2 regions of the Paenibacillus sp. FSL H3-0333 genome follow, and region 1 is predicted to be linked to the other one. Evidence: a T-box and tRNA genes for the amino acid it is inferred to sense, from the RefSeq annotation. Region 1 holds a T-box; the other holds one or more tRNA genes.

Evidence for each region. The T-box of region 1 lies ahead of pheS (phenylalanine--tRNA ligase subunit alpha). A T-box ahead of a tRNA ligase gene usually reads a tRNA of that ligase, here a tRNA-Phe.
Region 2: it encodes a tRNA-Phe, which carries the amino acid that the T-box ahead of pheS (phenylalanine--tRNA ligase subunit alpha) is inferred to sense. The anticodon was not compared.

Annotation. Positions count from the first base shown of each region.
Region 1 covers NZ_JBBODG010000001.1:6,295,165-6,310,751, reverse strand. Annotated here, with positions in the region: gene MHH78_RS27770 (MFS transporter) at 1-1,066, shown strand, start outside; gene pulA (type I pullulanase) at 1,334-3,733, shown strand; gene MHH78_RS27760 (sensor domain-containing diguanylate cyclase) at 3,859-5,463, opposite strand; gene MHH78_RS27755 (ABC transporter permease) at 5,992-7,164, opposite strand; gene MHH78_RS27750 (ABC transporter ATP-binding protein) at 7,161-7,862, opposite strand; gene MHH78_RS27745 (efflux RND transporter periplasmic adaptor subunit) at 7,859-9,286, opposite strand; gene MHH78_RS27740 (hypothetical protein) at 9,283-11,829, opposite strand; T-box leader at 12,050-12,326, shown strand; gene pheS (phenylalanine--tRNA ligase subunit alpha) at 12,386-13,420, shown strand; gene pheT (phenylalanine--tRNA ligase subunit beta) at 13,770-15,587, shown strand, end outside.
Region 2 covers NZ_JBBODG010000001.1:1,618,321-1,633,907, forward strand. Annotated here, with positions in the region: rRNA gene MHH78_RS07265 (16S ribosomal RNA) at 1-417, shown strand, start outside; rRNA gene MHH78_RS07270 (23S ribosomal RNA) at 669-3,596, shown strand; tRNA gene MHH78_RS07275 (tRNA-Asn) at 3,658-3,733, shown strand; tRNA gene MHH78_RS07280 (tRNA-Ser) at 3,737-3,826, shown strand; tRNA gene MHH78_RS07285 (tRNA-Glu) at 3,962-4,036, shown strand; tRNA gene MHH78_RS07290 (tRNA-Val) at 4,057-4,132, shown strand; tRNA gene MHH78_RS07295 (tRNA-Met) at 4,165-4,238, shown strand; tRNA gene MHH78_RS07300 (tRNA-Asp) at 4,245-4,322, shown strand; tRNA gene MHH78_RS07305 (tRNA-Phe) at 4,455-4,530, shown strand; tRNA gene MHH78_RS07310 (tRNA-Thr) at 4,546-4,621, shown strand; tRNA gene MHH78_RS07315 (tRNA-Tyr) at 4,628-4,713, shown strand; tRNA gene MHH78_RS07320 (tRNA-Trp) at 4,720-4,793, shown strand; tRNA gene MHH78_RS07325 (tRNA-His) at 4,821-4,896, shown strand; tRNA gene MHH78_RS07330 (tRNA-His) at 4,945-5,020, shown strand; tRNA gene MHH78_RS07335 (tRNA-Gln) at 5,041-5,115, shown strand; tRNA gene MHH78_RS07340 (tRNA-Gly) at 5,122-5,196, shown strand; tRNA gene MHH78_RS07345 (tRNA-Cys) at 5,205-5,278, shown strand; tRNA gene MHH78_RS07350 (tRNA-Leu) at 5,311-5,389, shown strand; gene MHH78_RS07355 (monooxygenase) at 5,587-7,083, opposite strand; gene MHH78_RS07360 (RidA family protein) at 7,108-7,563, opposite strand; gene MHH78_RS07365 (MarR family transcriptional regulator) at 7,799-8,275, shown strand; partial or broken gene MHH78_RS07370 (thiamine pyrophosphate-binding protein) at 8,467-8,700, shown strand; gene MHH78_RS07375 (TetR/AcrR family transcriptional regulator) at 8,927-9,496, opposite strand; gene MHH78_RS07380 (carotenoid biosynthesis protein) at 9,661-10,620, shown strand; gene MHH78_RS07385 (serine hydrolase domain-containing protein) at 10,764-11,744, opposite strand; gene MHH78_RS07390 (aldo/keto reductase) at 11,921-12,841, opposite strand; gene MHH78_RS07395 (MerR family transcriptional regulator) at 12,996-13,391, shown strand; gene MHH78_RS07400 (glycoside hydrolase family 2 TIM barrel-domain containing protein) at 13,500-15,587, shown strand, end outside.

The sequences.
Region 1 (15,587 bases):
CACCGGAGTGGTCGCTGATACCTATAGCCGCAGACTGTCCGTCATTATTGCCGTGTTCGTTCTGGGAAGTGCCTTTGTCCTCGAAGGGAGTATTGTCTGGATCATGCATCCGGCTTCCCTGTTGCCTGCCTTCGGCTGGCTGCTGATCTCCCAGATGCTGTACGGGATCGGCTGGACCTTCCTGAGCGGAGCGGATACCGCATGGATCATGGATGAGCTTGAGGAGGAGCAGGCTGGAAGAATCTTTATGCGCTCCAAAATCTTCTCTTTAAGCGCCTCTCTGCTAGGCATTGCGGTCAGCGTAGGATTATCCCTGGTTGCGTCTAATCTCCCTTTTCTGGCGGGTGGAGTCATCTATTTCGTCCTGGGGTTCATATTGATCCGGCACATGAAGGAGACGGGGTTCATACGCCGGGAGCGTGCGCCGCATTCCTCCGCTATCCGTGAGCTGGGCAAGACCTGGGTCAGCGGCATCTCTATCCTGAGGCATTATCCGCTGCTCCTGCTGCTGACGGTTGTAACTTTATTCAGCGGTGCTGCGTCTGAAGGATATGATCGCCTATGGCCAGTCTTTCTTATGAACGAAGTCGGGTTCCCGGAGATTGGAGTCTCGATGGCGGCCGGCTTCGGGCTGATCAGTGCGGCGACGACTCTGCTGGGTGTGCTGGCTGTCTATATGGCCGGGACAATCATTGATTTGCAAAAGGAACGTCAAGTAGCGGCCGCCTTGTTCCTCCTGACCTCCGTCCGTGCCGGCTGCATTATAATGGTGGCACTTGCGCCTAATTTCTACTGGGCGATCGGGGCGGTACTGCTCCTGGGGGTGGTCGCTTCGGTCAGCGACCCGATCTATACCACCTGGCTGAACACAAAGCTGCCATCCCGGAACCGGGCTACACTCTTGTCGATGATCAGCCAGTCCGATGCCCTGGGCCAGAGCGCAGGCGGTCCGGTTGTAGGTTATATCGGCAGCCGGATCTCTATCAGAGCTTCGCTGCTGTCGGCGGGCTTCCTGCTGCTACCTGTGATTGCGTTATATGGCAAGGTGCTGCGGAAGCGGTCATGATGTTTTGGAACTTCATTAGCTTAATTCCCCGGCGATCCATGCCGATATAGGATATATCCGGTGACACAATTCAACCCTTAACCCAGACCTGTGAACATAGTGTTACATATTATATAATGAACCCTATGTAGCAATTCCGGCGTCATCCGCTTGCAGAGCTGTGCAAGTACAAAGTATTAGTTAAGGAGAATGTGGACATAGCTTGATAGTAATAGAATGATAGTTCTCCGGGAGTATTACGGATGAGCGTAGGGATGGTGAATAGCAATGAGCAGCAATTATATACAAGCAGAACAAGAAATCGATACCTATCAAGGCAATGACCTCGGCTTGACCTACACAGCGGAATACTGTGTATTCAAAGTCTGGGCGCCAACAGCCTTCACAGTGTCGCTCGTATTATATGCAACAGGCGGAAACGGGCTGACCCCGCAGACCGCAGATTACAAGGACAGCGGCAAAATTCTTAGTATGGAGCGCGCTGAGGGCGGAGTATGGACGATCCAGGTTTCCGGTAACCTCAAGGGGAAATATTATATGTACCGCGCCGTATTTGCGGACGGGTCGATTAATGAAGCGGCCGATCCTTACGCTACGGCTGTATCGGCCAATGGAACACGCACAGCCATTGTGGATTTGTCCGAGACAGACCCGGACGGCTGGGAGAGCGATGCCTCTCCGGTGCTGCCGCATCCGGCAGATGCAGTAATCTATGAGCTGCATGTCCGCGATTTCTCGTCAGACCCTAGCTCCGGTCTGACGTATAAGGGGAAATTCAAGGCCTTCACCGAGACCGGCCTGCGGGATGAGGCGGGTCATCTGCTGGGCATTGATCATCTGGCTGAGCTGGGCATCACGCATGTTCATTTGCTGCCAGTGTTCGATTATCAGACGGTGGATGAGCTGGGCAAGCCAGGGGAAGAACCGGCATCCTCCATCTTCACAGACTATAACTGGGGCTACGACCCCCAGCACTATAATGTGCCGGAAGGCTCCTACAGCACAGACCCGGCTAACCCGCTAGCCCGTATCCGGGAATTCAAGGAGCTGGTCCAGGCGCTGCACAGCCGCGGCATCTCGGTGATTATGGATGTGGTCTACAATCATACCTACGGCTTCCAGAAGGGCCCCTTCCAGCCGCTGGTGCCGGACTATTACTACCGTCATGATCAGAGCGGCCGGCTCTCTAACGGCTCGGGCGTCGGCAATGAGCTGGCTACAGAACGGCCGATGGTCCGCAAGTATATTAAGGATTCCCTAATCTACTGGGCTAAGGAGTACCATATTGACGGGTTCCGCTTCGATCTGATGGGGCTGATGGACAGCGTGACCATGCGCGAGATTACCGAGGAGCTGCGGCTGGAGATTAATCCGGGGCTGCTGATCTATGGTGAACCGTGGACTGGCGGCGACTCGCCGCTTGCCTCCAAGACGCTGAAGGGCGTGCAGCGCGGCAAAGGCTACGCCGTCTTCAACGACAACTTCCGCGCAGCCATCAAGGGAGACAGCGACGGCTGGGGCAAAGGCTTCGTGACCGGGGAATACGGCAAGGAAGGTGCGATCGCGTCCGGAGTGAGCGGGGCGATTCATGAATTCACCGATGCGCCTACAGAGACTGTGAACTATGTAACCGCACATGATAATCTCAACCTGTGGGACAAAATTCTAGCTACCCGGGGACTTCGCGGGGAAGCTGGACTGCCGGAGCTTGAGGGCGGCAAGCTGCGGGGCGGCGGGGATCTCAAGGCCGCACTAGAGCAGGCGAATCCGTATGTGGGAGTAGATCCCGAGAATGTGCTGGATAATGAGACAGTACGCCGTTCGTTGCTGGCTAATGGAATCATTCTGACCTCGCAGGGAATTCCGTTCCTTCATGCCGGGGATGAGCTGCTGCGCAGCAAATACGGAGATCATAACAGCTACCGCAGCCCGGACTGTATCAATGCGATCCGCTGGGAGAACAAAAGCAAATTCATTGCAGTATTTCAATATTACAAAGGTCTGATTGAGCTGCGCCGGACACATCCGGCCTTCCGCCTGCACGGACGCCAGGAGATTGAACGCAGTCTGGAGTTCCTGCGCTGTGACAGCGGAATCGTTGCCTACAGACTGAAGGATCACGCCGGCGGAGATCCATGGAATAATATCGTGGTGATCTATAATGCCAATATGGAGCCGGTCACCCAGTGCCTCCCGGAGACCTCCGGCTGCTGGAACATCGTAGTCGATCATACCCATGCCGGACCGGAGGCCTTCCGGCAGACGGAGAACGGCAGTGTTGAGGTATTCGGACTGTCGATGATGGTACTCTATGATAAATACGGGGAGCCTGAGCCGAGATCGAAGATTGTGGAAGTTCATTATGACCGCCCGGACGGCGATTATCGGGGCTGGAATCTCTGGGTGTGGGGTACAGGCATTCAGGATGGGCAACGGGACTTCCAGCACATGGAGGAAGGTCATGCCGTAGCACGGATTGAAGTGCTGCCGGGGACCTCCACGATAGGCTACATCCTCCGGCTGAACGATTGGGAGGAGAAAGACGGCACCGCTGACCGCTTCATCGACTGCTCGGGCAGCGGGGAGCAGGTTATCAAGGTGACGGTTCGGGAGCGTAGTCCGGAGCATAGGACAGAGCTGGCTGATCCGCTGCCGCAGACCAGCTAGAACATAAGAAGAGCTGATTAGTTCCTCCCCCCTGGGGATGGAACCAATCAGCTCTTTTTGGCTGAGAGTTATTAAAGAAGCCTTAGTACAGGAGTGAGCTTCCGCTGGTGCTAGTTCCGCTGATGCTAGTTCCGCTGATCGCTGTACTTCTTATCCACATGCTCGCTGTACAGGTTAGCCTCATTGCCGCCATGGTTCTTGGAGCGGTACATCGCAAGATCGGCGGCACGAAGCAGCTCGTTGATGCTGCTGCCGTGCTGCGGGTACAGAGCCACGCCAATGCTGGCAGAGGTGTGAAAGCTGGAGCCCTGGTTGATAGACCAGGATTTGTTGAACAACTGGAGCAGACGGTTCAGCAGCTCGTCCAGCATTTGCGGGCTGGTGAACCGGTGCAGCACCACCGCGAATTCATCTCCGCCGATCCGGAAGGCCTGGCCGGAGCCCTTCACGGTCTGCTGCAGCTCCCGGGAGAGCAACTGCAGGAATTCATCTCCGGCCAGATGGCCGAGCGTATCGTTCAGCTGCTTGAATCGGTCGCAATCCAGCAGCGCCACGGCGATCTCCTGCCGGCGCTCCTCGGGCTGGTTGATCAGGTTCTCCATGTACATTTTGAAATGGGCACGGTTGGGAATCGCGGTCAGATGATCATAGAAGGCCAGCTTGTGCAGGCGCTCCTCATATTGCTTGCGCTGGGTAATCTCACGCGAGACCAGCATGAACTGTGCCGGGAAATTGCGGCTGCCCGCAATAGGGGTAACCTTGGTCTCCAGCCACACCCAGTGCCCTTCGGCCGAACGCATGCGCAGCTCGGATATTCTCGGTGAAGACTGCACCACACTCTTGAGCTTGGCCCAGGAGATTTCGGCTTCACGGATATAGTTGGAGAGCGGTGCCCCTTTGCTAGGCACATAGCCCAGTGCAGTTGCATGGGAAGGCGAGGCATACAGGATCAGACCGTTCGGATCTGTCAGCACAATGAAGTCGGACATCGTCTCACCGATCAGCTGGTAGAGCGATTGCTCGTCCTGCATTTCGTTCTGCAGGGAGATCAGTCTGCGGCTGAGATAGATGATGACCATAACAAGCAGGAACAGAAATACAGAGTAGACGGCGAACAGGGAGCTTTTGAGATTATTGAACTCTGTCATCACTTGGCTTGCATAGGTGTCAATCTTGTCCTCTGCCTGATTCAAGCTTTCCCGTACCTCATTCAGCTCCGTGTGTATGGTGAGGGCAGAATAAGAGGCGGGATTCCAGCTCTTCTGAACCCGCTGTGAGATCAGCTCCCGGCCGTTATCCCTCCACGCGGTAAGCGTGGTTCCGAAATGATCCAGCTCGTTCCTCAGCTCGTCCAGCAGCAGCTCGCTCTGCTTCATTCCATTGAACGGGCTCTTCACAGCATCCAGATTGTAGCGGGCGGTATTGACCCGCTGCAGCGCCTGGGCATTATTGTCCTCGAATTCCTGCGACAGCGTACTGCGCTGCGCGCTGGTCAGCGCCCCGCCGACTGTGGTCTGAAGCGCAAGGGCTGCCTGATAGAGATCGCGGTCGGCGTTCAGAATGAGCTCGGAATTCTGGTATACGTCACTGTACAGGGAATCGGATAATTTGTTCATCGTATGATTCAGAAACAGCAGGGAGGCCACACTGATCCCAACCAGAAGAACGGTGATGGATGTGAATAATATAATCAGTCTGCGTGTACTTTTGTTTTCCGAAAAAACTGCCACTGTCATCCTCTCCCCGCACAGAACTTTTGCAAATCTCATGGGTGTAGCTTTGGTGCATGCGAAACTTATCCTTATGCGGAATATGGCTTCTTGCAGGCATGTAAGAGAGTATACGTTAGCGAGTCCTAGAAAGCAGGGGAAGAAGGAGGCAATAGAAAGAATAACTTCCGGTTAGATCGCGGTTTCTTTTCACCAGTATATAGGACACCCCTTAAGCAGAGCAATTGCTGAAAAAATAATAAGCCCCGTCAGCTTCCGCTGCGGATGACAGGCCGTGAAGCACACCCTGGAGCCGGAGGGGAAACAGTGGAGACATATCCGTTACAGCCGATACAAAGAACTATTATGTATACCCTACTACTATGTACAAGGTATTCTGACCTTTGAGTCCTATTACCCACTTTTGCTGCAAACGATACCCCTTTGGTATCAATTGTGCATTAAAAATAAAACAGAAAAATCCGCCAGCCCAGGGATCTGAGACTGGCGGATTGAAAAGCTGATGATAACGCAGCGTCTAGGATGGCGCTACTCGTTGCGCAGCGCATAGATCGGGCGCATTCTTGCAGCCTTGCTTGCAGGAATCATTCCGAATACGACACCGATGATCAAGGAGAATGAAAAGGAGATCAGGACCATATTCCAGGAGGGCACCACATTCAAGGCGGTATAATGACCGACAGCCCAGCTGGCGCCAAGTCCCAGTGCGACTCCGATCAGACCCCCGGTGCCGCTTAAGACCACGGACTCGATCATGAACTGCATCATAATGTTCTTTTTCTTGGCCCCGATGGCCTTGCGGATGCCAATCTCTCTGGTTCGCTCATTGACCGAGACAATCATAATGTTCATAATCCCTATCCCGCCTACAAATAAGGAGATACCGGCGATACCGCCAAGGGCCAAGGACAGGGTGGCGCTGGTTTCATTTACCGTTTCCAGCATCTCCCGGGAATCAAAAACAGAGTAGGCATTCTCGGCTGCACTGAATTTGGCAGTAAGGCTGGCTTCCAGCTTGGTTTTGACATCATCCACATTGTCATTTGAAGTGGTTGTGAGGGTAATGGAGCGGACTCCCTTGCTCTGCAGGAACCGTTCGGCTGTAGAGATGGGGATCAGCAGCTTCTCGTCGCTTGAGCCGACGCTGGTGGAGCCTTTACTCTCCAGCAGTCCGACGATCTTGAAGCTGCTTCCGTTGATCTGTACCTTTTGACCTACAGGATTATCTGTACCGAACAGATCCTCCGCCGTATCTGATCCGATTAACGCAACCTTCTGCCGGTATTCTGTATCCATCTCAAGCAGGAATCTTCCGGATTGCACATGGAAATCCTGAACATCTTCGTAGGCAGGTGTAATGCCTTCTACGGATACGGAAACGTTCTCGGTACCGTGCTTGGCGGTAACGTTCCCGGAGATTACCGGGGATACATTGTCCACCCCTTCAATCTCACCCAGAGCCAGGGCCTCCTCGTAGGTTAGCGAAGTGGTGGCTCCGCGGCCCATAATGTTGACGGTCAGCTGGTTGGTGCCCAGGGAGCTTAGGGACTCTGTAATCTGTGAGGTGGTGCCCTGACCCACAGCGACAAGTGCAATGACGGAGGATACCCCGATAATGATGCCCAGCATGGTAAGAAAGGCTCTTATTTTACTGCTGAGGATACTTTTGAAGGCCATTTTCATACTCTGGTATAGCATCATGAATGCGCCACCTTCCGATCCTCTACAAGATCCCCATCCTGAATCCGGATCACCCGTTTGGCCTGCTCGGCAATCTCCAGGTCATGCGTGATCAGAATAATGGTATGCCCCTGTACGTTAAGCTCCTTAATCATCTCCAGAACCTCCTTGCCTGTCTTGGAGTCCAGCGCTCCGGTTGGCTCATCGGCAAGCAGAATCGGTGGGGTTCCGGCAAGGGCGCGGGCAATAGCCACACGCTGCTGCTGGCCCCCTGACAGCTCGGAGGGACGGTGATTCATTCTGCTCGCAAGGCCTACCCGGACCAGGGCATTACGGGCAATTTCTCTGCGCTCCCTGTGGGACATTCCACGATAGATCAACGGCAGCTCCACATTCTCTACCGCTGATAACTTCGGCAATAGATTAAAGTTTTGAAATATAAAGCCAATCTTTTCGTTGCGGATCTGGGCCAGCCTGTTGTCAGACAGCCTGCGGATCTCCTGGCCGTCCAGGAAATAATCGCCTTCATTGGCGACATCGAGGCAGCCCAGCATGTTCATCAGGGTGGACTTGCCTGACCCTGACGGGCCGATGATCGCAACGAATTCACCGTGATTAATGCTGAAGCTCAGGCTCTTCAGAACCGTCATCGATTCTCCGGCCATTGTGTAGCTGTGCTGCATCTTCTCAACCCGGATCAGCGGCTCTGGTGAGGTCATCGTCCGCCACCGCCACCGCCGAAGCCAGCGCCGCTACCACCGCCGCCGAAGCCGCCGCCCCCGCCGGGAAAGCCACCGCTCCCGCCGGTCATTCCTCCGCCGCTGAAGCCGCCCATACCACCCATACCGCCTTGCTGCGGGGAGGTGGCATTGCCTGAGGAGATCACGGTCGGGAGGATTACTTCATCCCCTTCACTTAAGCCGCTGACGATTTCGATGCTGCTCTCATTGTGGATACCAACCTCTACAGCTATCCGTTTCATGCCTGAGGCGAAACCGGCTGCACCTTTGCTTCCGGCTGCTCTGCCGGGGAACTCCGCGCCAGCAGGGAACTCTCCAGACGGAAGTTCACCGCCCTGGAATTCTCTGCCGCCGCGGGCGCCTGTGCCTCGGGTACCCGCTTCACTACCGGAGGGTTCACCGTCCGCTGCAGCGCCAGCAGGGGGCTTGGGGTCAGCAGGATCTCTGTCTGTTGTGTTAGCTTGCTCATCCCCGGTTCCCGGCACATTAACGAAGGATTTCCCGTTTATCTTCGTTACAGCTTCGATGGGAACGGTCAGAATATCCTTTTTCTCTTCGATCGTAACTGCCACCTCCGCAGACATGCCGATAAGCACACCCTCCGAGTTATTTAATCCTACAGTGACGTTGAACAGGGAGACGCCATTAGAGGAGGTCCCTTCTTTGGCGATATCTATAACTTTACCGGTAAAAGATTTGTCCTCAAGGGCATCCAGTGTAATGGTAGAGGCTTGATTCAGCTTGATTTTGGGGATGTCCAACTCGTCTACCTGCACGGTTACGCTTAGATTCACGTAGTCGGTCATGGTGAACAGCTCTGTACCATTCTGGGCCTGTTCACCGTCCGTAATATTCACGGCAGTGATCGTTCCATCGATCGGAGCGGTCAGCGGATCAGGCGGAGCCATATCTTCATGAATGGCAGCGATGGATTCCTGCCCGTCCACGATATCGCTATTGGCTTTATCAATGGCTTTTTTTGCCGATTCCAGCTCTTCCTCTGTCGCGTTATTCATAGCCAGCGTCTTGTAGCTCTCCTGTTTATTCTCCAGCTCCGTCTTGAGATTCTCCAGTGACTTGGTGGCTTCCTTCAGCTTATCGTCCAGATCGCCCGCAACAAATGTGATCAGCACAGCACCTTTTTTAACAACATCGCCTTTCTTAACCATGACCGTATCGACCTTCCCGGCTTCTTTGGTACGGATGCTCTCGCTGTTGATCGCCGATACTGCACCTGAACCCGAGACACCCACCAGGATATCCCCCTTACTGGCAACTGCCGTATTCAGCGGAGCGGCATTGATCTGCCGGTTCTGATCCGGCCAGAGCTTATAGCCCGCAATCCCTGCAATAGCAACGAGGACTATCGCTGAAGCGATAATGATGATCTTCTTCTTATTCATTGTGCAGCTCCTTCGGGGGAAGAGGTGGTTGCTTTGGCGGTAACCTCAAGGGAATAGGCCTGGCTGGCGAGCTCTGTCCGTACTCCCTGGAATTCATCGTAGAATTTAAGGGCGTAGGTGCCGGAGCTCAGATTTTTGAACAGGGCGCTGGTAAGGGTCGTAGAATAAGAGCTGTTTGTTCCCAGGGTCAAGTCGGTGCCAGGTGTCAGTGCTTTCTCGTGAGACTGTCCATAAGGATCGATAACCTGAAGGATGAGCTTATGCTGGTAAGCGCCTGCCTGATAGGTGGTATCCTGGTTGAGATTGTAATTGAACGTCACAGCAATGCTGCTTGCGCCCTTGGTGAGTTCTCCTGTCGAGCTGGTAACTGCCAGTGTATAAGGGAAAAGTGGAACGGAAGCCAGATTGGTCAGAGGCGTAACCTCTGACGGTGTCAGTGTCAGCGCTGCCGTATTGACGTATCCCGTCGCAGCCGTTCCTGCGGCAGTCAGCTTGCCATCCGCAATCGACTGGCTGATATACAGCTCAAGACCTGTGGTGTCCAGGGTGGCCGGGACTTTCGCCCAGAAGGTAACCAGTGTTTTGCCCCCAGGGCTGGTCGACAGCTCGGACTGGTTGGCAGTTGCTTCAAAATATTGCCCGTCAGCAGTCCTGAACTGTGCATATAGACGGGCCAGATCTGCCTGCCGGACTTCATCGCTGTTCATTTCCACTTCGCTGTACACCAGGTTCGAGCCGGTTCCTGTATACAGGAGGGTGGAGCGCTCCTTCACCGTGGCTTTTTTGCCGGTGGCGGTGATCTTGAAGGCTTCCCCTGCAGCCACCGGAGCTACACTCTTAACGGTGCTGTCGCTTGTGCTGAGAGTGAGGAACTGCGACACCTCTGTACCCTTGGTCTCCTGGAGGATGAGCTTGATTTGTCTGACATCCAGGGTGTATGGAATATGGCCTTGAACCGTTATTTGAGTGCTGGCACCCGGGGCAAGCACCGAAGAACTGTTGTCCGTATAAGTCTGCGAAGAGGAACTGAGATCCTTCTGATCCACCAGGAGTACGCCGGTAAGAGCAGGTAAGGTAACGGATTTGGACGTTGCATTGCGTATCGTTAGTACAGCCTGTACCAGATCCTCGCTGCCCCAAGGCAGACGCAGCAGCGAGTCCAGAGAGACAGCGAAGGTGCCATAGGTATTGGTTACGCTGGTCTCAGAGGCGAGATGAATCTGTCTCTCAGGCGTATAAGGGATGCGGAAATAGGCCACAGGCAGCGTTACTTTATCCGCGCTGGCTGCAGGAGCGATCATTCGCAGCTCCAGCGAATTCTGAGCCAGCTCCAGCGGAACACTGGCGCTCAGCTCAATCAGCTTTTCTTCCAGCGGCTTCAGGGTCAGGCTGCTCAAGGCAGTGGCCGTCACCGGGAAGCTATAGCCTTCCGCCGACTTGACGTTAAGCTCATAAGCAGGCAAAGTAACGGCTGTGCTGCCGGTATTCTTCACCCGAAGCTGATAGCTCCAGACACCATTCCCGTTATCCGCATGCACATTTGCCTTCAGCAGCTGCAAGTCCACCAGATTGCTGTCGATGGAGACCTTTTTGGTATAGCCCGCTGCTACAGTGAAATCTGCATTTACTGCAGCCGGAAGTGCGTAGGAAGAGACAGGCAGGTACAGCTTGAGTCCTTCATCCAGCTTGGCAATCTGCAGCGTCATCTTGCTGAGATTCATGTAGGAGGGGATCTCGGTCATATAATAGAGCGTCTTCTTCTCCTGAGGCTGAAGCTTGAATTCGGAGCTGCTGTCATCCAGCGTAAGCGTGAAGACAGAGCCGCCCGAGGATTTCAGGTACAAGGTATAACCCGGATCTGTAAGCACTTTGGTACCCAGATTGGTTAGGCTAAGCCCGACCTTGGCATAGACTTTGCTGTTATATTTGTAGATTTGCACGGATTCGGCTTTGGTGCCGGCAGTAATGCCGCCGAGTTCAACCTTTCGGGTCTCCCCTGTAAGCGAGGACAGAGAATAATTGGAAGGAATCGTGAACGTGCCTATACGCTGTTCATAATTAGCGGCGCTGAAATTCCAGCCGTAGATGTTGATTTTGAGTCCTTTGACTGAGGCGGCGGTTCCAATATTCGCATAGTATGTAAGACTGGTGCTTTGTTTAGCAGGGATTTTCTTGACCGCACTGTCTGCGCTGACCGGAATTCCCTTAATGATGCTGCCGCCCGCAGTTACAATTTTGGAGAAATAGTCCGCCAGATTGACGCTGCTGCCGGCAGTGTTGGTATAGGTAAGCGTGTAGGTGAGAATATTACCGCCGGTTTGGCTCTGAATCCCTACATGGCTCAGCTTCACCTGAAGCGCGGTGCCGAGCTTGAGCGCACTTAGACCGTTAAGTGTGGAGACTTCCGTGACCGCGCTTGCTGCTGTGGCAGCCGTTGAACCGGATGAAGCAGCATAGGCCGCGGTTCCCGGGCTTCCTGCGGTTTGACTTGCGGCAAATGTGCTGAGCAGCAGCAGAACAAATGCTTTTTTTCGTGTAAGCATGTAATTTCCTCCTTGTGTGATCTCTTAAGGGAAAATATCAACATTGACTGAATGTCCGCTGAAAAAAAAGCCGTCAAACCGCGCTGAAGCTTAAAGGGAGCTTAAAAAAAGATAAAAAATAAGCGGAATTTGTGCGGCTTGTCAAACTGGCTGTTTTTGCATATAATAGATGGGCATATCTTCCCAAGTGGAGGATCGAAGTGCAGAGGTTATAATCCGCATACATGCAATGATGGAGAAGAGTACGCAGTGCCTGGCTTACAGGGAGGAAGCGCCGCAGATTGAGAGCGTTTCTAAGAGAGCAGAGCTGCCGAAGTTCACTCCGGAGCAGTTCCCTGAATGTGCTTGAAGAGCGCTAGTAGGGGGGACCGGCCGCAGACCGTTATTTCTGTATAAAGTGAGACAGGTCTTTGCCGCACCGAAAGAGGGAATAGTGCTCTTAAGGGAAGCGTACGGCCGTCTAACAAGGGTGGTACCACGGTCTTTTCGTCCCTTTACCGGGAGGAAAGGCCTTTTTTTGTTGAACAATACGAGATTTGAGGGGGCAGTACAAGCCATGAAAGACAAATTGGAAGCACTGAAGGCTGAGGCGCTGACGAAGCTGCAGGCGGTAAACGATCCGCAGATTCTGAATGACCTGCGCGTCAAATACCTTGGCAAAAAAGGCGAGCTGACAGAGGTTCTGCGCGGTATGGGCGGATTAAGCGCGGAGGAGCGTCCGGTGATCGGCCAGGTGGCCAATCTGGTGCGCAGCGCCATTGAAGAGTTGATCAGCGCCAAGCAGGAGCTGTTCCAGCAGCAGGAGACAGAGAGCCGCCTGAATGCGGAGAAGGTCGATGTAACCCTGCCGGGCCGCGGCCTGCCGCAGGGCGGGATTCATCCGCTGAGCCGGGTGCTCCAGGAGATCGAGGATATCTTCATCGGCATGGGCTTCCGGATCGCTGAAGGACCGGAGGTGGAGACGGACTACTACAACTTTGAGGCGCTGAACCTGCCGAAGAACCATCCGGCCCGGGACATGCAGGATTCCTTCTATATCACGGATGATATTCTGATGCGTACCCAGACCTCGCCGGTACAGGTGCGTACCATGCAGGCGGCGAACGGGGAGTCTCCGGTCAAAATCATCTGTCCCGGCAAAGTCTTCCGCCGCGACGATGACGATGCGACCCACTCCTTCCAGTTCCATCAGATTGAAGGCCTGGTCATCGGCCGCAATATCCGCATGAGCGACCTGAAGGGTACCCTGCAGCAGTTCACCAAGGAGATGTTCGGCCCTAGCGCGGGTATCCGTCTGCGCCCCAGCTTCTTCCCGTTCACCGAGCCTAGCGTTGAGGTGGATGTAAGCTGCTTCAAATGCGGCGGCGATGGCTGCCGTCTCTGCAAGCAGAGCGGCTGGCTGGAGATTCTCGGTGCCGGTATGGTGCACCCGAATGTGCTGCGGATGGGCGGATACGATCCGGAAGTTTACAGCGGCTTCGCGTTCGGCATGGGCGCTGAGCGGATCGCGATGCTGAAATACGGCATCGATGACATCCGCTACTTCTACACGAATGATATGGGCTTTGTGAAGCAGTTCAAGGGTATTTAGGGATTTGGCGGGTGTGCGCGGGGGCGTGTTGGACGATTGCATGAAAAGGTAATGAGGTGCTGGTTTACTTTGAATCAAAGACTGTAATAGAAGGTCCGGAGGGGAATTTTGGAACTGTAGGAGCGCTAGCGTCCGCCTTTGTATTTGAATTTCTACCGCGTGAAGCGGTTCTGATCAGGAAATTCAAATACAACAGCGGCCGGAAGTCCAAATATTCTCTGGAGGTCCTGCTATTACAGGATACGCTAAAGTGAGCTTGGGAGCGCACTGCCTTTTCCTGCATGTTCTGCGTTCAGGCACAACCGGCATGGAGATCAATACATCTGAAACAAAAAGGAAGTGTGCGATTATGAAAGTATCAACCGCCTGGCTGGCCGATTATATATCGCTGGAAGGGGTGACCGCAGATGACTTGGCGGACAAAATCACCACCGCCGGCATCGAGATTGACGGAGTAGAACGCCGCAACAAAGGGATCTCCGGGATTGTGACCGGCTACGTGAAATCCAAAGAAAAGCACCCGGACGCCGATAAGCTGAATATCTGTATTGTCGATGCCGGGCAGGGCGAGGATCTGCAGATCGTCTGCGGAGCGAAGAATGTCGCAGCGGGCCAGAAGGTTCCGGTCGCGCTGGTAGGTGCCAAGCTGCCGGGCCTGGAGATCAAAAAAGCCAAGCTGCGCGGCGTGCTGTCACAGGGGATGATCTGCTCGGCCAAAGAGCTGGGCCTGAACGACAAGCTGCTGCCCAAAGAGCTGCAGGAGGGCATTCTCGTGCTGCCGGAGCAGACCGAGGTGGGCCAGGATATTCTCAAGGTGCTTGGACTGAATGACGAAATTCTTGATTTCGATCTAACGCCGAACCGTTCCGACTGCCTGAGCATGATCGGTGCCGCTTATGAGGTAAGTGCGGTACTGGGCCGTGAGCTGAAGCTGGCTGATCCGGCGGCAGAGCTTGTGGAAACGGGCGGGAAGGCAGCGGACTCCATCACGGTTACGCTTGAGGATGAGGCATTCTGCAGCCATTATGCCGTGCGTTATATTGCCGGAGTGAAGACCGCGCCGTCCCCGCTGTGGATTCAGAACCGCCTGATGGCGGCCGGGGTACGTCCGATTAACAATATCGTAGACATCACCAACTACGTGATGCTGGAATACGGGCAGCCGCTGCATGCATTTGACGGCGGGCAGCTCCAGGGAGGAACCATCGGTGTACGGTTTGCCCGTGAAGGGGAAGGACTGGTTACCCTTGACGGACAAGAGCGCAAGCTTGCGCCGCAGATGCTGATCATTGCCGACGGCTCAGGCGCAATTGGCCTGGCCGGAGTGATGGGCGGACTGTCTACAGAGGTTACCGCAGACACCGTTAATATCGTACTGGAATCAGCCAAATTCGATGGTGGAACGGTACGCAAGACCTCGCGTCAGCTCGGTCTGCGCTCGGAAGCGTCCCAGCGGTTCGAGAAGGAAGTCGACCCGAATGCGGTCATCCCTGCGCTTAACCGCGCGGCTGCACTGATTGCCCGGTATGCCGGAGGAACGGTGCATGAAGGGATTGTCCAGGCCGGCAGCGCCGCTGCTCAGGAGAAGGTGCTGCACTTATCGCTGGAGAAGCTGAACCGCTATCTCGGGACAGATCTGTCATTGCTGGAAGTGAAAACCCTGTTCGGACGCCTGCACTTCAAGTGCGGTGATGCGGCTCAGGGAATCGTCGAGGTCGAGGTGCCGACACGGCGCGGAGACATTACGCAGGATGTGGATCTGATTGAAGAGATCGCCCGCTTGTACGGCTACGACAACATCCCGACCACCCTGATCGAAGGCACAACAACACCGGGCGCGCTTACCAGACAGCAATCTCTGCGCCGCGAGCTGCGCCGCATGCTCTCGCTGGGCGGATATCAGGAGGTTATGGGCTATTCCTTCATCCAGCCGGAGCAGAGCACGCTCTTCCCTATGCTGGCGGAAGGCAAACAGTCAGTGAAGCTGGCGATGCCGATGAGCGAGGAGCGCAGCGTGCTGCGTACCAGCCTGCTGCCGCAGCTGCTGGAGATTGCCCTCTACAATACGAACCGCCGCCAAGGCGATCTGGCGTTATTCGAAATCGGCAACGTCTTCTTCACGGAGGAAGAAGTCCTTACCCGCCAGCCGAGTGAGCTGCCGGTACTG
Region 2 (15,587 bases), 4.7 Mb from region 1:
AGCAGGTTGAGCTGGGCACTCTAGAGTGACTGCCGGTGACAAACCGGAGGAAGGTGGGGATGACGTCAAATCATCATGCCCCTTATGACCTGGGCTACACACGTACTACAATGGCCGGTACAACGGGAAGCGAAGCCGCGAGGTGGAGCCAATCCCAGCAAAGCCGGTCTCAGTTCGGATTGCAGGCTGCAACTCGCCTGCATGAAGTCGGAATTGCTAGTAATCGCGGATCAGCATGCCGCGGTGAATACGTTCCCGGGTCTTGTACACACCGCCCGTCACACCACGAGAGTTTACAACACCCGAAGTCGGTGGGGTAACCCGCAAGGGAGCCAGCCGCCGAAGGTGGGGTAGATGATTGGGGTGAAGTCGTAACAAGGTAGCCGTATCGGAAGGTGCGGCTGGATCACCTCCTTTCTATGGAGAATCGTCTTCTGCAACGAAGACATTCAAATCGGAAGTATTACTTCCACAATAGAACCCTTGGGTTCGAATACTCACTCGTTGGTCAGTTTTGAGAGTTTAAGCTCTCAAGTAAGAAACTTGATCCTTGAAAACTGGATACCGAAACGAATTTGCGTTTTAGAACATTCCTTTAAGCTGAACTTGTGTAAACAAGTTTTGAATTAATGGCGATGCTAAGCGGTTTTCCTAACGGAAAACACATTGGTTAAGCTACTAAGAGCACACGGAGGATGCCTAGGCGCCAGGAGCCGACGAAGGACGTGGCGAACAACGAAACTGCCTCGGGGAGCTGTAAGCAAGCTTTGATCCGGGGGTGTCCGAATGGGGAAACCCAGCTGTGGTAATTCGCAGTTACTCGTATCTGAATACATAGGATACGCAGAGGCAGACCAGGGGAACTGAAACATCTAAGTACCCTGAGGAAGAGAAAACAATAGTGATTCCGTCAGTAGCGGCGAGCGAACGCGGAACAGCCTAAACCAAGGGGCTTGCCTCTTGGGGTTGTGGGACGTCTCACATGGAGTTACAAAGGAATATGGTAGGTGAAGAGGTCTGGAAAGGCCCGCGATAGAGGTAAAAGCCCTGTAGCCTAAACTGTGTTCTCTCCGAGACGGATCCCGAGTAGTGCGGGGCACGTGAAACCCCGTATGAATCCAGCAGGACCATCTGCTAAGGCTAAATACTACCTGGCGACCGATAGTGAAACAGTACCGTGAGGGAAAGGTGAAAAGCACCCCGGAAGGGGAGTGAAATAGAACCTGAAACCGTGTGCTTACAAAAAGTCAGAGCCCTCTTTATGGGTGATGGCGTGCCTTTTGTAGAATGAACCGGCGAGTTACGTTTAACATGCAAGGTTAAGGTGAGAAGCCGGAGCCGCAGCGAAAGCGAGTCTGAATAGGGCGACTGAGTATGTGGACGTAGACCCGAAACCGTGTGATCTACCCCTGTCCAGGGTGAAGGTGCGGTAACACGCACTGGAGGCCCGAACCCACGCATGTTGAAAAATGCGGGGATGAGGTGGGGGTAGCGGAGAAATTCCAATCGAACTCGGAGATAGCTGGTTCTCCCCGAAATAGCTTTAGGGCTAGCCTCGGTGAATGGAGTGGTGGAGGTAGAGCACTGATTGGGTGCGGGGCCCGCAAGGGTTACCAAGCTCAGTCAAACTCCGAATGCCATTTACTTCTTGCCGGGAGTCAGACAGTGAGTGCTAAGATCCATTGTCAAAAGGGAAACAGCCCAGACCATCAGCTAAGGTCCCCAAGTGTGTGTTAAGTGGGAAAGGATGTGGAGTTGCACAGACAACCAGGATGTTGGCTTAGAAGCAGCCACCATTGAAAGAGTGCGTAATAGCTCACTGGTCGAGTGACTCTGCGCCGAAAATGTAACGGGGCTAAACACACCACCGAAGCTATGGCTAGATGCTTTGCATCTGGGGTAGGGGAGCGTTGTATATACGTTGAAGGTGTACCGTAAGGAGCGCTGGAGAGTATACAAGTGAGAATGCCGGTATGAGTAACGAAAAGATCAGTGAGAATCTGATCCGCCGAAAGCCCAAGGTTTCCTGAGGAAGGCTCGTCCGCTCAGGGTAAGTCGGGACCTAAGGCGAGGCCGACAGGCGTAGTCGAAGGACAACAGTTTGAAATTACTGTACCACCGTAATCCGCTATGAGCGATGGGGTGACGCAGGAGGGTAGTGACGCGGACTGATGGATGTCCGTCTAAGCAGTGAGGCTGGTGTGTAGGCAAATCCGCACATCGTAAGGCTGGGCTGTGATGGGGAGCGAAAATTATAGTAGCGAAGGTCATGATCTCACACTGCCAAGAAAAGCCTCTAGTCAGGAGAAGGTGCCCGTACCGCAAACCGACACAGGTAGGCGAGAAGAGAATTCTAAGGCGCGCGGAAGAACTCTCGTTAAGGAACTCGGCAAAATGACCCCGTAACTTCGGGAGAAGGGGTGCCTCGGTAGGGTGAATAGCCCGAGGGGGCCGCAGTGAAAAGGCCCAAGCGACTGTTTAGCAAAAACACAGGTCTGTGCGAAGCCGTAAGGCGAAGTATACGGGCTGACGCCTGCCCGGTGCTGGAAGGTTAAGGGGAGCGGTTAGGGGTTAAACCCGAAGCTGTGAACCGAAGCCCCAGTAAACGGCGGCCGTAACTATAACGGTCCTAAGGTAGCGAAATTCCTTGTCAGGTAAATTCTGACCCGCACGAATGGCGTAACGACTTGGGCGCTGTCTCAACGAGAGATCCGGTGAAATTTTAATACCTGTGAAGATGCAGGTTACCCGCGACAAGACGGAAAGACCCCATGGAGCTTTACTGCAGCTTGATATTGAATTTGGGTACGATCTGTACAGGATAGGTGGGAGCCGTGGAGGCAGGAGCGCAAGCTTCTGCGGAGGCGCCGTTGGGATACCACCCTGATCGTATCTAGGTTCTAACCTAGTGCCCTTAGCGGGTACGGGGACCGTGTCAGGCGGGCAGTTTGACTGGGGCGGTCGCCTCCTAAAGAGTAACGGAGGCGTTCAAAGGTTCCCTCAGAATGGTTGGAAATCATTCGCAGAGTGCAAAGGCATAAGGGAGCTTGACTGCGAGACCTACAAGTCGAGCAGGGACGAAAGTCGGACTTAGTGATCCGGTGGTACCGCATGGAAGGGCCATCGCTCAACGGATAAAAGCTACCCTGGGGATAACAGGCTTATCTCCCCCAAGAGTCCACATCGACGGGGAGGTTTGGCACCTCGATGTCGGCTCATCGCATCCTGGGGCTGAAGTAGGTCCCAAGGGTTGGGCTGTTCGCCCATTAAAGCGGTACGCGAGCTGGGTTCAGAACGTCGTGAGACAGTTCGGTCCCTATCTGTCGTGGGCGCAGGAAATTTGAGAGGAGCTGTCCTTAGTACGAGAGGACCGGGATGGACGTACCGCTGGTGCATCAGTTGTTCCGCCAGGAGCATGGCTGAGTAGCTACGTACGGACGGGATAAGCGCTGAAAGCATCTAAGCGTGAAGCCCCCCTCAAGATGAGATTTCCCAGTATGTAAGACCCCTTGAAGACGACGAGGTAGATAGGTTGGAGGTGGAAGTGCAGCAATGCATGGAGCTGACCAATACTAATCGGTCGAGGGCTTATCCAAAAAATAATTCGCAGATTCGTTTCGGATTCAGTTTTCAGGCGATCAAGTCTGATATGTATATTCCCTGATAGCTCAGTTGGTAGAGCACTCGACTGTTAATCGAGTTGTCACAGGTTCGAGTCCTGTTCGGGGAGCCATATGGAGAGGTGTCCGAGTTTGGCCGAAGGAGCACGATTGGAAATCGTGTAGGCGCCACAAGCGTCTCGAGGGTTCGAATCCCTCTCTCTCCGTAGCAATACTTCTTTGAATAGGGATGAGAACCCTAAGTGGTTCGTTGGAGCATAGGCTTCGTTAGCACTGCTTCGCAATCTCGTAACGAAGTGAAGAGTATCCCTCTCTCTCCGTAGCAATACTTTACACAGCATGGCTCGTTGGTCAAGGGGTTAAGACACCTCCCTTTCACGGAGGTAACATGGGTTCGAATCCCATACGAGTCACCATTTTTTTTGAACTGATACATGGAGGCTTAGCTCAGCTGGGAGAGCATCTGCCTTACAAGCAGAGGGTCGGGGGTTCGAACCCCTCAGCCTCCACCATCTATCTTAACCGAATAGATTTTGTACAATGACGCGGGGTGGAGCAGCCCGGTAGCTCGTCGGGCTCATAACCCGAAGGCCGCAGGTTCAAATCCTGCCCCCGCAATTGTTTGGAACCGTGGTGTAGTTGGCCTAACATGCCTGCCTGTCACGCAGGAGATCGCGGGTTCGAATCCCGTCGGTTCCGCCATTTTTAATGGCTAAGGGATGAGAATTCCCTGGGTTCGTTGAAGCATAGGCATCGTAAGGAATACTTCGCAATCTCGTAACGGAGTGAAGAGTATCCCGCCCTGTTCCGCCATCTTTACAAAATTACTTTTATGGCTCGGTAGCTCAGTCGGTAGAGCAAAGGACTGAAAATCCTTGTGTCGGGGGTTCGATTCCCTCCCGCGCCACCATACACAACTTAATATGCCGGTGTAGCTCAATTGGTAGAGCAACTGACTTGTAATCAGTAGGTTGGGGGTTCAAGTCCTCTCGCCGGCACCATACCGTGGAGGCTTAGCGAAGTGGCCAAACGCATCAGACTGTAAATCTGCTCACGTACGTGTTCGGTGGTTCGAATCCATCAGCCTCCACCATTTTTTAGGGGCATAGTTTAAAGGTAGAACAACGGTCTCCAAAACCGTTGGTGTGGGTTCAATTCCTGCTGCCCCTGCCAAGTAATTTCATATAAAAGAATCATATGGCGACCGTGGCGAAGGGGTTAACGCACCGGATTGTGGTTCCGGCATTCGTGGGTTCGAGACCCATCGGTCGCCCCATTTCTTTTATAAGAATTACATAGCAATACAACTTAAAAGCTTCACATGGCGACCGTGGCGAAGGGGTTAACGCACCGGATTGTGGTTCCGGCATTCGTGGGTTCGAGACCCATCGGTCGCCCCATTTTCTTTTTAAAAATATATTGGGGATTAGCCAAGCGGTAAGGCAACGGACTTTGACTCCGTCATTCATAGGTTCGATTCCTATATCCCCAGCCATTATATGCGGACGTGGCTCAGCGGTAGAGCATCGCCTTGCCAAGGCGAGGGTCGCGGGTTCGATTCCCGTCGTCCGCTCCATTTCATGTGGTGCCATAGCCAAGTGGTAAGGCAAAGCTCTGCAAAAGCTTTATCCCCAGTTCAAATCTGGGTGGCACCTCCATTATTTTTTTTCTGGAAATTATATATGTATACGCCGGCGTGGCGGAATGGCAGACGCGCTCGACTCAAAATCGAGTGGGAAACCGTGGAGGTTCGAGTCCTCTCGCCGGTATTATTTTTAGTAAGAACAGCCCATTAGATGAAAAATCTAATGGGCTGTTCTTATTTTTCTGGATCATTTCCCCTACCGCAAAAGTTCCTCCAGTCGCCAACTCCGCCGGCCGGTCATGGATAACGAGCGCCACCGGGAGTTCCTTGGCTTCGATCCTAGCAAGACAACACTGCGTGATTTTAGTTTATCCCGAATTACTACACGGTAATGTCTCCACACCAGCGAATGATTCCTTCTTTTATGGTTTGAATTGGATTTGGATCGGATAGAGAAATCGCCCAGGCAATATGTCCATCCGGCCGAATAAGCGCCGTGTGGACGTCGTTCCAATCCGCGTCAGCCTCAGCTAAAGAGGCATGTACAACTTGAAGGTTGCTATACGTTTCCCATTGACCGCTATTCTGTTCATTAGAATGGAAATGCAACAGAAGAAAAGTACCTTTGTGCAGGAGTGGATAGGAGTTAATTAATTGCCCGTCTTTCAGCTTTAAGCTTAGATCTTTGAAACGTTTCCCGTTTAAAGGATGGGAACGCGCTTCAGCGTCGGGTGCATAATGTACGTCCAGGGCGGAAATTTGTGCAGCGATTTGATAATTAGCCTCCGGTATTTGAATCAGATTAGCCAGCATGCTTCGCAGTTCCGTGATGAGAGGCGTCACGTCCAGAAGCAGGGTTTGGACCTCGGTATTCCGGAGCAAGGCCGTATTCCATGGAAAACGTTCGGCATGATAACTGTCTAATAGCCAGTCTGGAGCCCAGCCTTTGATTGCTCCTGCAAGCTTCCAGCCTAGGTTCATCGCTTCTTGTAAGCCGACGTTCATTCCCTGTCCACCAGCGGGAAAATGAATGTGCGCCGAATCTCCCGCCAAGAACAATCGACCATTCCGATAGCGTCCCGCTTGCCGTGTAGCATTTCCAAATCGGGACATCCATTTCACATCGTTCAATCCCAGGTCGCTTCCGGTCGTACGGATGAGCGATGAACGAAATTCTTCCAATGTAACGCTCTCATCCTTGGAGACGTTACGTCTCTCCATATCGATCATCAAGACTCGATACATATGATCTTGTATTGGAATGATGCTGACCAATCCTTGTTCTGTAATTCGGGATATGACACTCATAGGAGCCAAATCAGATAGAACGGCATCCCCCAGAATAGCCGTGAAGGTCGCATCAGTACCTTCAAAGGATATATTTGCGTGTTTGCGAACCAAGCTTCTGGCTCCATCCGTACCTACCACATAAGCTGATCTTAACGTTGTTTCTCCGTGCGGTCCCGCGATCTTAACGTTGACCCCATTCTCATCCTGATGCACAGACAGAGCCTCAACCTCTCTCAGGACCTCCGCGCCAAGACTAAGAGTCCAGTCCTCCAGCACCTTCTCCGTCTCACTCTGCGGTAAAAAGAGGGTATGATTGGAAGAAGAATCCAATGCCGAGAAATCCAAAGGAGTTTCTAATCCGGCGAAATGTCCTCTCGAAAGTAAGCGGCCTTGCTTGATTAATTGTGATTTCACTCCACGCATATCTAATATTTCAAGCGTGCGTGGATGTACGGTAAGCGCACGTGAATATGGGGTTGTCTCCTTTAGTCGCTCAATGACGCATACCTTTACACCGGCTAAGGCCAATTCTCCAGCCAACATCATGCCGACAGGACCGCCACCAATCAGGATGACTTCATATTTCATATCAATAACCTCTTTTCTTATACATTATGGGAAGATCACGATAGCGTCTATTTCGATAAGCCATTCAGGATCGGCTAGTGCTTGAACGCCTATATAGGTACTTGCTGTCTTCGGCCAGTTAGGGCCAAACACATGAAATCCGGCTTCAAAAATAATCGAAATCAAATCCGGGCTGTGGTTAACGACAAAAATATTCATTTTTGCAATGCACAAGGGATCCGCTTGCACGGCTTCCAATGCATATTTAAGATTGGTGAACACTTGAATCGCTTGCGCGTAATAGTCCCCTGAACCGATCAATGCTCCTGATTCATCTACAGAAACCTGACCTGAGATGAAAGCCAGTTTTGAGGCAGTAGTTACCACGACATGAGAAATTACAGATGTAACCTTGTCCGTCAATATCTTCGGATTCACAATTTTCATAGGCAGGTAGGCTCCATTCCCATATTTATAAATCTTCTCTTGAAAAGTGGTCAAGTATTTCCAGTAAACCTCCTTCATCAATTATTGTTTCGTTGGAACCTTTTTTACTGCCTGTTAAAACAAGTGTGATGAAAATTATATTCTACTTTTGTTTCATATGAAATAATATCAGTTTACTTTGTTGCTATTTGTCTTGTCAACCCCAATATTAATAAGTGTATGAACATTTGTTTCACAGAGAACAATCTATGATATAATAATAAAAACAAGTTGAGGAGCCAGTATAATCATGGATACTGCCAATAAGAACAAAACCGCCATTCATGAATTTTTCGTTCAGTTTCTTGAGCAAAAAGAGCAATATGAAACCCGAATAACTGCCACATACCTGGCGGATATCCGGAAATATATTGAATCGGAATTCAGCTTGAATATGACGGAACTGCACATCATTGCGTGCATCGGTGAGCAGGAGCCGATCAATCTCACTTCCATCGCGGAGAGAATAAATTTAAGCAAAGGAAATACCTCCAAGATCGCAAATAAATTACTAAAGGCAGGTTGGGTTCGAAAAGCCCAGCTCAACGACAACAAAAAGGAAGTGTATTTTCGGCTAACGTCTGTCGGCAAAAAGCTATTTGCTGCTCATGATGAGCTTCATGCGAAGGAAAAGCAAAGAATGTACGAATTTTTGGGGAAATATAACGAAAGCGAGCTTGAATTTATTAAACAGTTGTTTGGAGATATGGTTGACTTCTATCGCTAACGTACCTCTCATCTGAGCATAAAGGTATTCATTCGATTTGAAAAAAAACGAGTCTATGCTACTATCAGAAAGCGAGATTGCAGTAAACCTGGGTGGTACCGCGAAACAATCCCCTTCCGTCCCTGTACGAGCTGACGGCTGTCAGTTTGCTCAGGAGGAAAGGGGTTTTATTTTGCAAAGGAGGCTGCCCCATGGAACAGCAATTAGGAATGACGAATGAAACAACCATGCCAGCAGGGGAATATATCACCGGTTCGGAGGTGCTTTTGCGCGGCTTGCTGCAGAAAGGCGTAGAGTGCGTATTCGGTTATCCTGGCGGAAATGTGCTCTATATTTATGATGCGATGGTACATCAGCCGGATTTCAAGCATATCTTGACCCGGCACGAACAAGGCGCAGTCCATGCGGCGGACAACCTCAGTCGTGAATTGAAATTCACATAATATGATAAGCAAGTGCTGGAAAAGATATCCGATGTCTACAGCCATGAATGTCCCTTCCAGCCTAATAGATAAATGAGCTTTCAGCGAAAGAGGCCGCACTTATACAAGCAGCAAAAGATCAACCGGATCAGTCGGAATGAAAATGAATGTTGGCAAAAGAGCAGAGAAGCGGCCCGCAAAAAAGAGGGACCGCTTCATTTTTTATGATTTATATTTCCTCGGAATAAAAAGCCTTGGATACTGCCTCTGTGGCTTTATCAATAAAAGCTGCGACCTTACCCGGGCTTTCCTTCAGACCACTGCTCACCCATTTTTTAATAATGGCTATACTGCCATGAGCGGTGAACGTATACCAGGACTCAAATAATTGCGGATCAAAATATTTTAATTCCTGCTTCCATCGCTCAATCGTTAAATCGTGACTGATATAAAGAATTCTTTCTAATAATTCTTTATCGCCATGCTCGGAGAACAGAACCTCACATATCGTTTTATTCGCTTTTATATACTTACATAATTCATAAGACAGCTTTTGGGGGCTTGCAGAACTAATCCCAAGCTGCTTAATTTCTTCGTAAAGTTCATTTTCGATCGTTGAAAGCAGCTCAAACTGATTCGCATAGTGTGAATAAAAGGTGTTGCGATTAATATTTGCTTCACTGCAAATGTCGGTCACGGTAACTTTATTGATAGACCGCTCTGTCAGCAGCTTCAACAAGCTTTCTTTGATAACCATTTTGGTATATCTCACTCTGTGATCTGTTTTTTTGTCTGACATCGTATCCTCCTAATTTAAAATAATAAAATAGTAAATGAACAAATCTAATATGAATTGTATAATAACTAACATAATCCAAACGAACAGCCTGTTGTTTAACTAACATGATGATATTATAATTTATTTAAACATTCGATTCAAATTAAATTAATTGGAGGAAGAAAATGGGTAGTATAACTGTAGTGCCTGTATGGGTTATTCAAGACATTCTTGTCTTAATTGCTGCTGTCCTAATGGTGTTCTATATCCTTGATAAGGAAACACATCCCAAAACGGTTTTACTGCAATTTATAGGTTTTGTGTTCTTTTACGCCGCCGTTTTTGAAATTACGGCTTCATCGCTTGGGGAAGGGTTCTACGCCTATGGGCGCAGTATTTTAATGTTGTTTAACATACCAATTACTGTCCCTATTATTGAGTTCTTGATTATTTATTCCACTTTGCGTGTTCTAAAGTCTGTAAATATACCGTCATGGACGAAACCGTTTATTACGGGATTAAGTGCGATGGTGTTTGACTTTTCACTCGACCCGGTGGCCGTTAAACAGATTTTTGAGACCATGGATGGAACCATTGCAAGATGGACTTATTATCCGCTGGCCGGTGAACCTCAAATCTACGGGGAGCCCGTGATGAATTTTACAGGATGGATTTATATCGCGGGATATTGGACCGTCTTTATTCTAATTGGGGGATGGTGGCATAAAAAGAAAGGCTACAGTAAAACCGTTGGTTACATCTATCCGTTTCTGGCGGCCATTGCGTCATTGGCTTGTATGTTCTCACCTTTATCCAACTTCTTTAATTATATGGGGCCGTTCTTCGCCAGAGAATCTAATATGCAATGGGTGATGTTGATTGCACTTTCTGTAATTACAATCGGAGTTTTAGCATTAGCTTTCACAAAGTTCTGGGACCGGAAGGTTAATTATTCAATCACTCCCAAAAAAGATTTTCCGATCATGTTTACTTTCGTAGGGTTCCCGCTGGTTAACACTATATTTTGCCTCATAGGAGGTTTCACAGAAGTATTGTGGCTGGTCGTTCTGGCTCAGATCTTATTAATGTTAGCGTGGATTGGAATTTATAAGATGGGTAAAAAAGCAAGTCCAATCGGGAGGTAGTTAAAGAAAACAGAAAACACCGCCAGGCTTTAGACTCTTCGTCTAAAGCTGGTGGTGTATTTTTTGCCTTCTTCGTTAAGGCAGCACATTCCCGGCTGCGCGGTAAATCTCATACCATTCCTCGCGGCTGAGGGTGATGTCGGTTACTCCTTTGTCGGCTCAAACAACGGTAGGATATACTTTGTAATCAATTCAATTCTGTCCTTCGCACGCGGCATGAAACGGGAAGCAATCGTAACTACGATTTTCTTGTCGGGATTTACGTAAATCGCATTTCCGCCGTCGCCCAAAGCCGCATAACAACCTTGTCCCTCATTGTTAACAATCCACCATAAATACCCGTAAGGTAACTCTCCCCATCGGCTGTTTTCTTGGGTACTGTCCTTGATCCATTTTGCGGATAGCATTCGCTTGCCGTTCCACAAACCTTCATTTAGGTATAACTGACCGATCTTTGCCATATCCAAGGGGGTTAAGGTAAGTCCCCAACCGGCGGTGCTCGTTCCTTTGGGATCTATGATCCAACCATTAACAAATTTATCTTTGAGGAACGCCAAATACTCTTCTTTACAATGTATATTTGCATTAGGGGGCGCTTTGATCCCCAGTGGTTTAAACAGATGTTCTGTGGCAAAATCAAGTACAGATTGGCCGGTTGCATTGGTGAGGATTCCCGACAGGACTTGTAGGCCGATTGTGGAATACTTGAATCCTCCAGGATCGCCCTTGCCACCCAACAAGTCCAGCGCAGCTTTGGTCCAATCCTCGCTGGTATAGACTTTTGTATATGGCTCCGACTTGTATTTATACGGTGCGGTCATTGTCAGTATATTTTTAATGGTGATATTCTGTATCGTTTTTTCACCGCGTTTGACCGTGTAATCAGGAAAAAATTCCAATACTTTCTGGTCAATGCTTTTAATATAGCCTTTGTCTATGGCAATGCCGATCAGTGCAGACACAACGCTCTTCGTCACCGATGCAATATGGATCGGATCGTCAGCGGTGTAGCCGTCAAAATAGCCTTCATATACCTTTTCGCTGCCGAGCAGTACTACAATACCTGCAATATTGCCATACTCTGTTTTAATCAGATTCTCGAAATCTAGAATTCTGTTATTCATACTTGTTCTCCTTCTAAATATAAGTACATCGATGTCTGTGAAAAGCGTATTATGATATAAAATTTTTTGCAAGAGCCTATTATAAAACTTGCTTGAAGTCATGGGTGCAAATACAAAAAGACCCGCAAACCCCTTTCTAAAGAGGATTTGCGGGTCTTTCATACAGATGGTCTGGTTTAAGGCAGCACATTCCCCGCTGCGCGGTAAATCTCGTACCATTCCTCGCGGCTGAGGGTGATGCTGGAGGCCTTGGCGATGTCGAGCAGGCGCGCGGTGTTGGTGGTGCCGACAATCGGCTGCATCTTAGCCGGATGGCGAAGCAGCCAGGCGGTCGCGATGGCGGTATCGGTTACCTCTTTTTCTGCGGCAAGACGGTTAATCACTTCATTCACCTTAGGGAACTTCTCGTTGCCCAGGAATACGCCCTCGAAGAATCCGTATTGGAACGGCGACCATGGCTGGATGGTCATATCGTGCAGGCGGCTGTATTCCAGGATACCACCATCATGGACTACGGAACCCGCATTGGTCATGTTCACATTGAAGCCGGCATCAATCATGCCGGTAACCATGATGCTGAGCTGAAGCTGGTTGAACAGAAGGGGTTGCTTGACGTTATTTTTTAGCAGCTCAATCTGCAGCGGGTTCTGGTTACTGACGCCGAAATGCTTGACCAGCCCTCTGCGCTCCAGATCATCGAAGGCTTCGGCTACTTCCTCGGGCTCCATTAGGGTATCGGGGCGGTGGAGGAGCAGGACATCTACATAATCAGTTTGCAGCCGCTTCAAGCTGTTCTCTACTGAGCTCACGATATGCTCCTTGGAGAAGTCGAAGAAGCCATTGCGGATGCCGCATTTGGCCTGGATCATCAGCCGGTCGCGCATGCCGGGATTTGTGGCCAGTACATCCCCGAATACTTCCTCCGCTTTGCCGCCGGCATAAATATCTGCATGGTCGAAAAAGTCTATCCCCACCTCAAGGGCGCTGTGGATATGGACTTCAGCCTCTTTGGGAGACAAATCAGCGATCCGCATACAGCCGAGTGAAATCTCGGACACCTCAAGTGTACCGTTAGCCACATTAATTCTTTTTACCATTAATTATTCACTCCTTAAATGAAGGTATAGTGTAAGCTTAGACCTTAGAGTTAGGTGTAAGTCAATAGAATCATAGAGTGGCTGTTCATAGAAACGGATTGGTGTTACCTTTACATATAGGTGAAGCCAGCCATGGTTGGCAGAAAGGAGCTGCATGATGGGATACAGCATCAAAACCATAGCACAAAAAAGCGGACTGAGCCAATATACGCTGCGTTACTACGAACGGGAGGGTGTATTGCCGGTTGTGGCAAGGGATGTGAACGGTAACCGTTGCTTCAATGATGAGGATCTGGAGCTGATCTCGCTAATCTGCTGCCTGAAGGATACCGGAATGGCTATAGCGGACATTAAGCAATTCATTGCGCTCTCGCAGGAAGGCAAAGAAGCGTTGCCCGACCAGCGCAGACTGCTGCAGGAGCATAAACAGCATATCGATGAGAAAATTAAGTTCTTTCAGAGCTTTGCCCGGAAGATTGACCATAAGATCGCTTATTTCGCCTCCCTTGAGAATGAAGCTAAAGCCTCCGGAAATCATAAAACCACCTGAAAAGTAAGTTATCTGCACTGAAGTTGTGATCCGCTTCTTGGAGCCGGGGCAAACTTTGGGTAGAATAAGGAACATATTCACTTCAAGAAGATGAAGGAGGACACTATAATGTCAGGCAATGAACCTAGTCTGGATTGGCTGAGCGATGTATCTGTATTTAAGGTGAACCGGTTGGAAGCGCATTCGGACCACCGCTATTATAGAACGATGGAGGAAGCGGAGAGACAAGCCCCCATGGCGCTGCGCCACTCTCTGAACGGAGATTGGAAATTCAGCTATGCGGTGAATGCGGCAGCCCGTGTTAAGGATTTCTATAAGACGGAATATGATACGAGAGGCTGGGGGGATATCCAGGTGCCGGGTCATATTCAGCTTCAGGGGTACGGCAGGCCGCAATATGCGAATACGATGTACCCTTGGGACGGTCTGGATGCTGTAAGACCGCCGGAGATTCCGGTGAGCAGTAATACGGTGGGCAGCTATGTGAAGTTTTTTGAGGTGCCGGAGAATATGGGGAAGGGACCGGTCTTTATTTCTTTTCAGGGGGTAGAGGCGGCTTGTTATGTATGGTTGAACGGGCACTTCGTCGGCTACAGCGAAGACAGCTTCACCCCTGCGGAATTCGATTTGACACCCTATCTGCAGGAAGGAGCCAATAAGCTCGCGGTTGAGGTCTATCAGCGCTGCACGGGGAGCTGGCTGGAGGATCAGGATTTCTGGCGGTTCTCGGGGATTTTTCGTGAGGTGTATTTGTATACGGTTCCTGAGCTGCATGTACAGGATCTGCGGATTCAGGCGGGGCTGGATGCTTCCTATGAGGAAGGCAAGTTAACGGCTGAACTTCGCATGGCGTCAGAGGCCGAAGCTGTAATCCGAATGGAGCTGAAGAATGCGGCCGGCGCTGTGGTGGCGACAGCAGAAGGACGGGCTGTGGCGGGCAAGGCGGCTCTGAGTATGGATGCAGGCAAGGTGTTCCTGTGGAGCGCGGAGAATCCGTACCTGTATAACGTCTGTATCTCTGTATGTAATAGCGAAGGGAAACTGGTGGAGGCGATTGTGCAGCGGGCGGGCTTCCGCGTGTTCGAGCTGAAGGACAAGCTGATGCTGCTGAATGGCCAACGGATCATGTTCAAAGGCGTCAACCGCCATGAGTTCAACCCCCGCACAGGACGGAACATCTCCAGGGAAGATATGATTAAGGATATCATCATCCTGAAGCAGAATAATATCAACGCAGTGCGGACCTCGCATTATCCGAATCAGACGCTCTGGTATGAGCTGTGTGATGAATACGGGGTGTATGTGATTGATGAGATGAATCTGGAATCCCATGGCTCGTGGCAGAAGATGGGCGCCGTTGAGCCGTCCTGGAACATCCCCGGGGATAAGCCGGAGTGGGAGGGGATTGTCATGGACCGGGCGGTATCGATGCTGGAGCGCGATAAAAATCATCCGTCGATCCTGATCTGGTCCTGCGGCAATGAATCGTATGCAGGTGAGGTCATTCTCAAGGTGTCCCATTACTTCCGCAAGGCTGATCCGGGACGGCTGGTGCATTATGAAGGAGTCTTCCATAACCGCAAATATAATGACAGCAGTGATATGGAGAGCCGGATGTATGCCAAGCCCGCCGACATTGTGGAATACCTGGAGAATCAGCCGGATAAGCCGTATATCAGCTGTGAGTATATGCATGCTATGGGGAATTCGGTTGGAGGACTCCATAAATATATCGAGCTGGAGAGCCGTTATCCGCTCTATCAGGGCGGCTTCATCTGGGATTACATCGATCAGGCGCTGGTAGCCAAGGACCGGTACGGTGAAGAGTATCTGGCGTATGGCGGGGATTTCGCTGACCGGCCGACGGACTACAGCTTCTGCGGCAACGGGATTGTCTTCGCTGACCGGACCCTTACGCCGAAGATGCAGGAGGTGAAGTTCCTCTACCAGAACATCCGGCTTGTTCCTGAAGCGGATGCCGTGACAGTGATCAACGGCAATCTGTTCGAGGGAACGGAGCGGCTGCTGCTGGAGTTCAGGTTGCTCAGAGAAGGACGGGAGATCTTCAAGGGGCAGCAGGAGCTTGCGGTTGCGGCTCAGGAAGAGGCGAGAATCTCGCTGGAACTGCCGGATGTATCCACAGCTCCAGGGGAGTACACGCTGGCGGTAAGCCTTACGCTGAAGGAGGCTGAACTA